Regions from separate parts of the Streptomyces sp. NPDC013187 genome, predicted to be linked through region 3. Evidence: predicted binding sites of a transcription regulator. Region 3 holds the regulator's gene; each other region holds the start of a gene.
The links. Region 3 encodes HrcA, which represses chaperone genes, less so after heat shock. Its sites were predicted from a motif close to TTNGCACTCNGNNNNNCNGAGTGCNAA; they were not measured.
Positions count from the first base shown of each region.

Region 1: the regulator HrcA is predicted to act here: its motif matches at 2,008-2,034, upstream of groL (chaperonin GroEL).
Region 2: the regulator HrcA is predicted to act here: its motif matches at 1,574-1,600, upstream of groES (co-chaperone GroES).

Region 1 covers NZ_JBIBAF010000005.1:477,307-480,580, forward strand. Annotated here, with positions in the region: gene ACFY5B_RS13400 (NADH:flavin oxidoreductase) at 1-15, opposite strand, end outside; gene groL (chaperonin GroEL) at 222-1,844, opposite strand; gene ACFY5B_RS13410 (cold-shock protein) at 2,242-2,445, opposite strand; gene ACFY5B_RS13415 (MoaD/ThiS family protein) at 2,892-3,167, opposite strand; gene thrC (threonine synthase) at 3,253-3,274, opposite strand, start outside.
Region 2 covers NZ_JBIBAF010000008.1:220,234-223,507, reverse strand. Annotated here, with positions in the region: gene groL (chaperonin GroEL) at 1-1,050, opposite strand, end outside; gene groES (co-chaperone GroES) at 1,166-1,474, opposite strand; gene ACFY5B_RS18895 (polysaccharide deacetylase family protein) at 1,644-2,393, opposite strand; gene ACFY5B_RS18890 (polysaccharide deacetylase family protein) at 2,390-3,274, opposite strand, start outside.
Region 3 covers NZ_JBIBAF010000002.1:71,445-74,718, reverse strand. Annotated here, with positions in the region: gene ACFY5B_RS03530 (DUF3097 domain-containing protein) at 1-20, opposite strand, end outside; gene ACFY5B_RS03525 (MBL fold metallo-hydrolase) at 52-783, opposite strand; gene hrcA (heat-inducible transcriptional repressor HrcA) at 955-1,971, shown strand; gene dnaJ (molecular chaperone DnaJ) at 1,971-3,107, shown strand.

The DNA of each region.
Region 1 (3,274 bases), on a different contig from region 3:
GGCGGCGACAGTCACGTAGGGGCTCACTTTCGGATACCAGAGGGTATGTGCATGCGCATAGGACCTAACCTTCAACCATGCGGGCCCACCCGGCCATCCCACCCCCGCTGTGATCCCGGCCACGCGCCCCGCGCGTGTCCCGTACACGCCCGAGGGCGGCACCTCCTGTCGGAACAGGAGGTGCCGCCCTCGGCAAGGACGTTGATCAACCCGGGGGTCGATCAGAAGTCCATGTCACCGCCCGGCATACCGCCACCGGCGGGCGCGGCGGCCTTCTCCGGCTTGTCGGCGATGACGGCCTCGGTGGTGAGGAACAGCGCGGCGATGGAGGCGGCGTTCTGCAGGGCAGAGCGGGTCACCTTCGCCGGGTCGATGATGCCTTCGGCGATCATGTCGACGTACTCACCGGTCGCGGCGTTCAGGCCGTGGCCGACGGTGAGGTTGCGGACCTTCTCCACGACGACGCCGCCCTCGAGACCACCGTTGACGGCGATCTGCTTCAGCGGGGCCTCCAGCGCGAGCTTCACGGCGTTGGCGCCGGTCGCCTCGTCACCGTCGAGCTCCAGCTTCTCGAAGACCTGGGAGGCCTGCAGCAGGGCCACGCCACCACCGGCGACGATGCCCTCCTCGACGGCCGCCTTGGCGTTGCGCACGGCGTCCTCGATGCGGTGCTTGCGCTCCTTGAGCTCCACCTCGGTGGCGGCACCGGCCTTGATGACCGCGACACCGCCGGCGAGCTTCGCCAGGCGCTCCTGCAGCTTCTCGCGGTCGTAGTCCGAGTCGCTGTTCTCGATCTCGGCGCGGATCTGGTTCACGCGACCCTGGACCTGGTCGGCGGAGCCGGCACCGTCGACGATGGTGGTCTCGTCCTTGGTGATGACGACCTTGCGGGCCTTGCCCAGCAGGTCGAGCGTGGCGTTCTCCAGCTTGAGGCCGACCTCCTCGGAGATCACCTCGCCGCCGGTGAGGATGCCGATGTCCTGCAGCATCGCCTTGCGGCGGTCGCCGAAGCCCGGGGCCTTGACGGCGACGGACTTGAAGGTGCCGCGGATCTTGTTGACGACCAGGGTCGACAGGGCCTCGCCCTCGACGTCCTCGGCGATGATCAGCAGCGGCTTGCCGGACTGCATGACCTTCTCGAGGAGCGGCAGCAGGTCCTTGACGTTCGAGATCTTGGAGTTCGCGATCAGGATGTACGGGTCGTCGAGGACGGCCTCCATACGCTCCATGTCGGTCGCGAAGTACGCCGAGATGTAGCCCTTGTCGAAGCGCATACCCTCGGTGAGCTCCAGCTCCAGACCGAAGGTCTGGGACTCCTCGACGGTGATGACGCCTTCCTTGCCGACCTTGTCCATCGCCTCGGCGATGAGCTCGCCGATCTGGGTGTCGGCGGCGGAGATGGAGGCCGTGGAAGCGATCTGCTCCTTGGTCTCGACGTCCTTCGCCTGCTCCAGCAGGGCGGCGGAGACGGCCTCGACGGCCTTCTCGATACCCCGCTTGAGGGCCATCGGGTTGGCGCCGGCGGCTACGTTGCGCAGACCCTCCTTGACCAGGGCCTGGGCGAGAACGGTCGCGGTGGTCGTACCGTCACCGGCGACGTCGTCCGTCTTCTTGGCGACTTCCTTGACCAGCTCGGCGCCGATCTTCTCGTACGGGTCCTCGAGCTCGATCTCCTTGGCGATGGAGACACCATCGTTGGTGATCGTGGGCGCGCCCCACTTCTTCTCGAGGACGACGTTGCGGCCCTTGGGGCCGAGCGTCACCTTGACGGCGTCCGCGAGCTGGTTCATGCCGCGCTCGAGGCCGCGCCGCGCCTCCTCGTCGAACGCGATGATCTTGGCCATGTGAAGTGGTCCCTCCAGGACTGGGGGTGATTACTTCGGACCGCGCCCGCGCCCGCGACGGACGGCTCGCTTGCCTCGTGGGTTCCTTCCCCACCCGGCCTGCGGGCCTCACCGACCCGGTCCTTACGTTGTCACTCTCACCTTCAGAGTGCTAACGCAATGATTAGCACTCGACCCCCGAGAGTGCAAGGCGCGCTCGCGTAGCGAGTGCTCGTCGAGGGGTGGCGGTCGGGTGACGGGCGGGCGCAAGCGCCTCCCGCGGATCGGGCGGGGGCGTCAGCCGCCCGCGAACACGGTCCGACAGGGCGTGCGAACAGGCCGAAGGGCCCGCACCCCCCGGGGGGGGTGCGGGCCCTTCAGAGAAGACCGATCGCTGAGCTGTGGTCGTGGTGCGCGTTCAGGCAGAGACGCGAACCATGTCGGCCTGCGGTCCCTTCTGACCCTGCGAGATCTCGAACTCGACCCGCTGGCCCTCTTCAAGGGTGCGGTAGCCGTCCATCTGGATCGCGCTGTAGTGGACGAAAACATCCGCACCACCGTCGACCGCGATGAAGCCGTACCCCTTCTCCGCGTTGAACCACTTGACGGTGCCCTGAGCCATGCCTAACTCCCCTATTACTGGCCCTTGCACAGATCCACACTTCGCGGACCCGGGTCAGACCTCACCCCCCACGGTTGGGGGCGTGCGCCGGAACGCGTCGACCGCGGCTGAATGTATCTGTCCAACTGCCGTCTGCAACAGGTCAATCGGACGAGAATTCTGGACGCGCAGGGTCCGGAATGTGGGGAGAATTCGCCCGAATTCAGGGCAAGTCGGGCCACACAAAGGGAACAAAAGCCGCAAAAGACATACACACTTTGGCTACATCTTGTCGGGCTCGTAGCGGGAATTCAGGGTTCCGATCAGAGGATCGAGACCGCGTTCCCCAACTGTACCCCGCTCAACCACACAGAATTGCCCCCTCCGCTTCTCTTACGGAGGGGGCAATTCGATAAACTCTCAGTGACCGTCGTTACCGAAGGTAACAATCAAGCCGGTCGACCGGTTCAGCCGCCGGCGACGGCGGGAATGATCGACACACCGGCACCGTCCGGCGTCGCCGTCTCAAGACCCTGCTCGAACCGCACGTCGTCGTCGTTGACGTAGACGTTGACGAACCGCCGCAGCTTGCCCTGGTCGTCCAGCACCCGGGCGGCGATCCCGGTGTGGTTCTTCTCCAGGTCGGCGATGACCTCACCGAGGTTCGCGCCCTCGGCGGCGACCTCGGCCTGCCCGCCGGTGTAGGTACGCAGGATGGTGGGGATCCGAACGGTGACGCTCATGACTTCAAAACCTCCGGTTGGGCGAGATACCTAGGGGCGCGGGGAACTGCGCGACCAGCCCCCACCGGCCCGCAGCGGAAAACGATCAGACCAGCCCAGCCTCACGG
Region 2 (3,274 bases), on a different contig from region 3:
CTTGATCTGGGCGACGCGGCCCTGCACGTCGTCCTTGTTGCCGGCGCCGTCGACGACCGTGGTGTCGTCCTTGGTGACGGTGACGCGGCGGGCGGAGCCGAGCACGTCCAGGCCGACCTGGTCGAGCTTGAGGCCGACCTCCTCGGAGACGACCGTGGCGCCGGTGAGGATCGCCAGGTCCTGCAGCATCGCCTTGCGGCGGTCGCCGAAGCCGGGGGCCTTCACGGCGACGGCGTTGAAGGTGCCGCGGATCTTGTTCACGACGAGGGTGGAGAGGGCCTCGCCCTCGACGTCCTCGGCGATGATCAGCAGCGGCTTGGAGGCGTTGGACTGGATGACCTTCTCCAGCAGCGGCAGGAGGTCCGCGATGGCGGAGATCTTGCCCTGCGTGATGAGGATGTACGGGTCGTCCAGGACGGCTTCCATGCGCTCCTGGTCCGTCACGAAGTACGGCGACAGGTAGCCCTTGTCGAAGGCCATGCCCTCGGTGAAGTCCAGCTCCAGACCGAAGGTGTTGGACTCCTCGACGGTGATGACACCGTCCTTGCCGACCTTGTCCATCGCCTCGGCGATGAGCTCGCCGACCTGCTGGTCCTGGGCGGACAGACCGGCGACGGCGGCGATGTCGGACTTCTCGTCGATCGGACGGGCGGTCGCGAGGAGCTCCTCGGAGACCGCGGCGACGGCGGCGTCGATGCCCTTCTTCAGGGCGGCCGGGGAGGCACCGGCGGCGACGTTCTTCAGGCCCTCACGCACGAGCGCCTGGGCGAGCACGGTCGCGGTGGTCGTACCGTCACCCGCGATGTCGTTGGTCTTGGTCGCCACCTCCTTGACCAGCTGGGCACCGAGGTTCTCGTACGGGTCCTCGACCTCGACCTCACGGGCGATGGTCACACCGTCGTTGGTGATGGTGGGAGCGCCGAACTTCTTGTCGATGACGACGTTGCGGCCCTTGGGGCCGATCGTCACCTTGACCGTGTCGGCAAGCTTGTTGACGCCGCGCTCGAGGGCGCGACGGGCGTCCTCGTCGAACTTCAGGATCTTCGCCATGGGAGCGTGAGCCCTCTTCCGGAATCAGGGGTAACGGCACTGCGCCCCGGGCGCCCGGCTCAATAGCGATCGCGGGGGCCAGGGGCGCAGTTCAAAGCAATGTGCTTGGGGTGAATTACTTCTCGACGATCGCGAGCACGTCGCGGGCCGAGAGGACGAGGTACTCCTCGCCGTTGTACTTCACCTCGGTGCCGCCGTACTTGCTGTAGAGCACGACGTCGCCGACGGAGACGTCGAGCGGAAGACGGTTGCCGTCCTCGAAGCGGCCCGGGCCCACGGCCAGGACGACGCCCTCCTGGGGCTTCTCCTTGGCGGTGTCCGGGATGACCAGGCCAGAGGCGGTGGTCTGCTCGGCGTCGAGCGGCTGGACCACAATGCGGTCCTCGAGCGGCTTGATGGCAACCTTGGAGCTGGTGGTCGTCACGATCCGACCTCCCCCTTCGGAGATCTCACGGGGTTAACTGTCTGAGGTGGCGACCAGGTGGATCCGTCGTCGCGGGTGCCGGACCTGCCCGTCGCTGTGTTGGCACTCTCCAGTGGGGAGTGCCAGAGCCGAGACTATGACTGCGATTAGCACTCGGTCAAGCGGACTGCTAATTGCCCGCGGCGCGTCGGGCCGGTCTTTTCTCCAGGTGGTCCTCGAGCCGCCCCACCCGCAGCCCCCTCGCCTCGATCTCGCGCAGCAGTCGCACGGTCCGCTCGGCCAGGGTCGGCTGCCCCGTCCCGCCCGACGGCACCGAGACGATGTCGCCGGCCCGCAGGCCGGGCTCGCCGCGGGTGTACGTCAGTTCGCCGCCGGCGCTCAGGGACGCGCGCCACAGGACGACCGCGGTGATGCCGCAGTCGGCGGCGGCGCGCAGGGTCACCCGGTCGTAGGTGCCGTAGGGCGGGCGGAAGAGGCGGGGGACGATGCCGAAGCGGGAGCGGAGTTTGTGCTGCTGGCCGCAGATCTCGGCGCGCTGGCCGGCGTAGGGCAGGCCACGCAGGGCGGGGTGGTCGAGGGTGTGGTTCTGGATGGACGCGCCGACCGCGCGCAGCCGGGCGAAGTGGCCGTAGCCGGGTCCCACGACGCTGTCCGTGAGGAACATGCTGACCGGGAGCCGTCGTTCGCGGACGAGGCCGACGAAGCGGGGGTCGCGTTCGGCGCCGTCGTCGTACGTGAGGAAGACGACGGGTTCGCGGGTGGCGACATGGTCCACGACGGGCGGCAGCCGACCCGCGTCGCTCACCTCGCGCGCCGGGTCCCGGGCCCGGCCGTCGGCGATGCCCCGCCGCTCACCCGCCACCCCGGAACAGCCGGCCAGCAGGACCACGCACAGCAGTACGGCGGCCTGGCGCCTCACAGGTAGTCCTCCAGCCGCCCGACCGCGTACCCCTGGGCCGTGACCTTGTTCAGGAAGCGGCGGACCATGTCGGCCATTGTGCCCTTCCACTGGTCACGCCCCCGGAAGTGCGTGAGGACGATGTCACCCGGATGCAGCTTCCGGCCCCCGTCGCGGTACTCCCAGTGGTCGGCGAAGACCTCCTCGTTCCACAGAGGCACGTACGCGATGCCGCATTTCCTGGCAGCCCTCAGGGTCGCCCGGTCGTAGCTGCCGTAGGGCGGGCGGAAGAGGGTGGGGCGTTTGCCGAACCGCCTCTCCATGTAGCGCTGCATGCCGCAGATCTCACGCTTCTGCGCCCGGTAGGACATACCCCGCAGGTTGGGGTGGTTGAGGGTGTGGTTGTGCAGGGCCACGCCCCGGGACTGCATCTTCCGGAAGTAGGGGGTGTCGTTCCTGACCAGGTAGCCGCTGAGGAAGGCGCTGTACGGGACGTCCAGGTCGCTCATCATCCGCAGGAACGCCGGGTCCTTCTCGGCGCCGTCGTCGATGGTGAGGAAGACGACCTTGTCCCGGGTGGGGATCCTGGTGAAGACGGGCGGGAGGTCCAGCTCGCGGTGGCCGTCCACCTCGAAGCCTTTGCGGGTTCTGATCCTGGGCTTCTTCGCGGGGGCGGGCGGGGCGGCGGACGGGGTCCTGCGCAGATCCCAGCGGTGCGCGGCGGCGACCCGGGCGGCGTGCGCGGCGCGCAGCTTGGTGGCGTAGGAGTCGAGCGCGCGGGCCGGGGGTGCGTCGAGGGGCTGCTGGCCGCCTGCCGGGGTGACCTGGTCGCCGCCGTCCTGCGCGCAGCCGGAGGCGATGGCGGCGAGGACGAGCACGGCGATGACGATCCGTACACCGGC
Region 3 (3,274 bases):
TCGGCGGAGTACTGGCGCATTCGAATGACGATAGGAGAAGGCGAACGGCGATCACCGCGACACGCCGAAACGCGCCGCCAGCGCGTCCCGTTGCGCCCGCACGAACGCCGCGTCCACCACCGCTCCGTGACCGGGCACGTACACCGCGTCCTCGCCGCCCAGGTCGAGCACCCGGTCCAGGGCGGCCGGCCAGTGCGACGGCACCGCGTCGGGGCCCGCCTGGGGCTCCCCGGACTCCTCGACCAGGTCGCCGCAGAACACCACCTCCGGATCCCCCGGCACCAGCACCGCCAGGTCGTGCGCGGTGTGCCCCGGGCCGACGTTCGCCAGCAGCACCTGCCGGCCGCCGCCCAGGTCGAGGGTCCACTCGCCGGAGACCAGGTGGCCGGGCGAGGCCAGACGCTCCGCCGCCTCCTGGGCCGTGGGCGCCGCCAGGCCGTGGCGTACCGCGTCCGCGCGCAGCTCCTCCCGGTCCCGCACTCGCGACAGCACCGCGTCCACGCCCACCGCGCCGAACACCTCCGCGTCCGGGAACGCCGCCGCCCCGAAGACGTGGTCGAAGTGCGGATGGGTCAGCGCGAGATGTGTCACACGGTGGCCGGTGAGCGACCGCGCCTGCGCGCGCAACTTCACGCCCTCCGCGAGACTCGACCCCGCGTCGATCAAGAGGACCGCGCCCTCACCGGCGACCAGCCCCGCCGTGCAGTCCCACACCGGAAGCCGGCACCGCCCCACACCGGCGGCCACGCGCTCCCATCCGAGGTCTTCCCAAGTCACCGTCATACGGCGACGCTAGCGGTGCGCCCCGCTCGGGGCACGGCGCCGCACGACCAGCCTTGCCGGGGGTGTACCCCACCGCCGTACACTGGGCCGGGGAATGCTGGCACTCGCACGCGCAGAGTGCCAGGCCGGACCGGCAGGGCAAGCAGACGGAGACTTCTGGAGGTGTGCGCGATGCTCAGTGAACGCAGGCTTCAGGTGCTGCGCGCCATCGTCCAGGACTACGTCGGCACCGAGGAGCCGGTGGGCTCCAAGGCCCTCACCGAGCGGCACAGCCTCGGCGTCTCCCCGGCCACCGTCCGCAACGACATGGCGGCCCTGGAGGACGAGGGGTACATCGCCCAGCCGCACACCAGCGCCGGGCGCATCCCCACCGACAAGGGCTACCGGCTGTTCGTCGACAAGCTGGCCGGCGTGAAGCCGATGACAGCGCCCGAGCGGCGCGCGATCCAGAACTTCCTCGAGGGCGCCGTCGACCTCGACGACGTCGTGGCGCGCACGGTGCGGCTGCTCGCGCAGCTCACGCGCCAGGTCGCCGTCGTGCAGTACCCGTCGCTGACGCGCTCGACCGTGCGGCACGTGGAGTTGCTCGCCCTGGCGCCCGCGCGGGTGATGCTCGTGCTGATCACGGACACCGGGCGGGTCGAGCAGCGCGTGGTCGACTGCCCGGCGCCCTTCGGCGACACCTCGCTCGCGGATCTGCGCGCGCGGCTCAACAGCCGCGTGGCGAACCGCCGTTTCGCGGATGTGCCGAGTCTGGTGGAGGATCTCCCGGAGGCGTTCGAGCACGAGGACCGGGGTACGGTCTCTACGGTGCTCTCCACACTCCTGGAGACGCTCGTCGAGGAGAACGAGGAGCGGCTGATGATCGGCGGCACCGCCAATCTGACCCGCTTCGGGCATGACTTCCCCCTCACGATCCGGCCGGTGCTGGAGGCGCTGGAGGAGCAGGTCGTGCTCCTCAAGCTGCTCGGCGAGGCGAAGGATCCGGGCGTGACCGTACGGATCGGTCATGAGAACGCCCACGAAGGACTCAACTCCACGTCCGTCGTGTCGGTCGGCTACGGTTCGGGCGGCGAGGCAGTCGCCAAGCTCGGCGTGGTCGGACCGACCCGCATGGACTACCCGGGAACGATGGGAGCGGTACGCGCAGTGGCACGGTACGTCGGACAGATCCTGGCGGAGTCGTAGTGGCCACGGACTACTACGCCGTACTCGGCGTGCGCCGCGACGCGTCGCAGGAAGAGATCAAGAAGGCCTTCCGGCGGCTCGCCCGCGAGCTGCACCCGGACGTCAACCCCGATCCGAAGACCCAGGAGCGGTTCAAGGAGATCAACGCCGCTTACGAGGTGCTGTCGGACCCGCAGAAGAAGCAGGTCTACGACCTCGGCGGCGATCCGCTCTCGCAGGCCGGTGGCGGCGGCGCGGGCGGCTTCGGAGCCGGCGGCTTCGGGAACTTCTCGGACATCATGGACGCGTTCTTCGGCACGGCGTCGCAGCGCGGACCGCGCTCGCGCACCCGCCGCGGCCAGGACGCCATGATCCGTATCGAGGTCGAGCTCGACGAGGCGGCCTTCGGTACGACCAAGGACATCCAGGTCGACACGGCCGTCGTCTGCAACACCTGCAGCGGTGAGGGCGCGGCCCCGGGCACCTCCGCCCAGACGTGTGACATGTGCCGCGGCCGCGGTGAGGTGTCGCAGGTGACCCGGTCCTTCCTGGGCCAGGTCATGACGTCCCGCCCCTGCCCGCAGTGCCAGGGCTTCGGCACGGTCGTCCCGACCCCGTGCCCGGAGTGCGCCGGCGACGGCCGCGTCCGGTCCCGCCGCACGCTCACGGTCAAGATCCCGGCCGGTGTCGACAACGGCACGCGGATCCAGCTCGCCGGCGAGGGCGAGGTCGGTCCCGGCGGCGGTCCGGCCGGTGACCTCTACGTCGAGATCCACGAGCTGCCGCACAGCACGTTCCAGCGGCGCGGCGACGACCTGCACTGCACGGTGACGATCCCCATGACGGCGGCGTCCCTCGGTACGAAGGTGCCGCTGGAGACGCTCGACGGCATGGAGGAGGTCGACATCCGGCCGGGCACCCAGTCCGGCCAGTCGATCCCGCTGCACGGCCGGGGCGTCACGCACCTGCGCGGCGGCGGACGCGGCGACCTCATCGTCCACGTCGAGGTCCAGACCCCGACCAAGCTCGACCCCGAGCAGGAACGCCTGCTCCGAGAGCTCTCCAAACTCCGCGGCGAGGAACGCCCCACGGGGCAGTTCCAGCCGGGGCAGCAGGGGCTGTTCTCGCGGTTGAAGGACGCGTTCAACGGGCGCTGACGGGGGCGGTCCGGCTGCTGCCGGGGGTCCGGGGGTCGTCCCCCGGGCAGGCACAGTCGGCCGGGGCAGCAGGGGCTGTTCTCGCGGTTGAAGGACGCGTTCAACGGGCGCTGACGGGGGCGGTCCGGGCTGCTGCCGGGGGTCCGGGGGTCGTCCCCCGGGCAGGC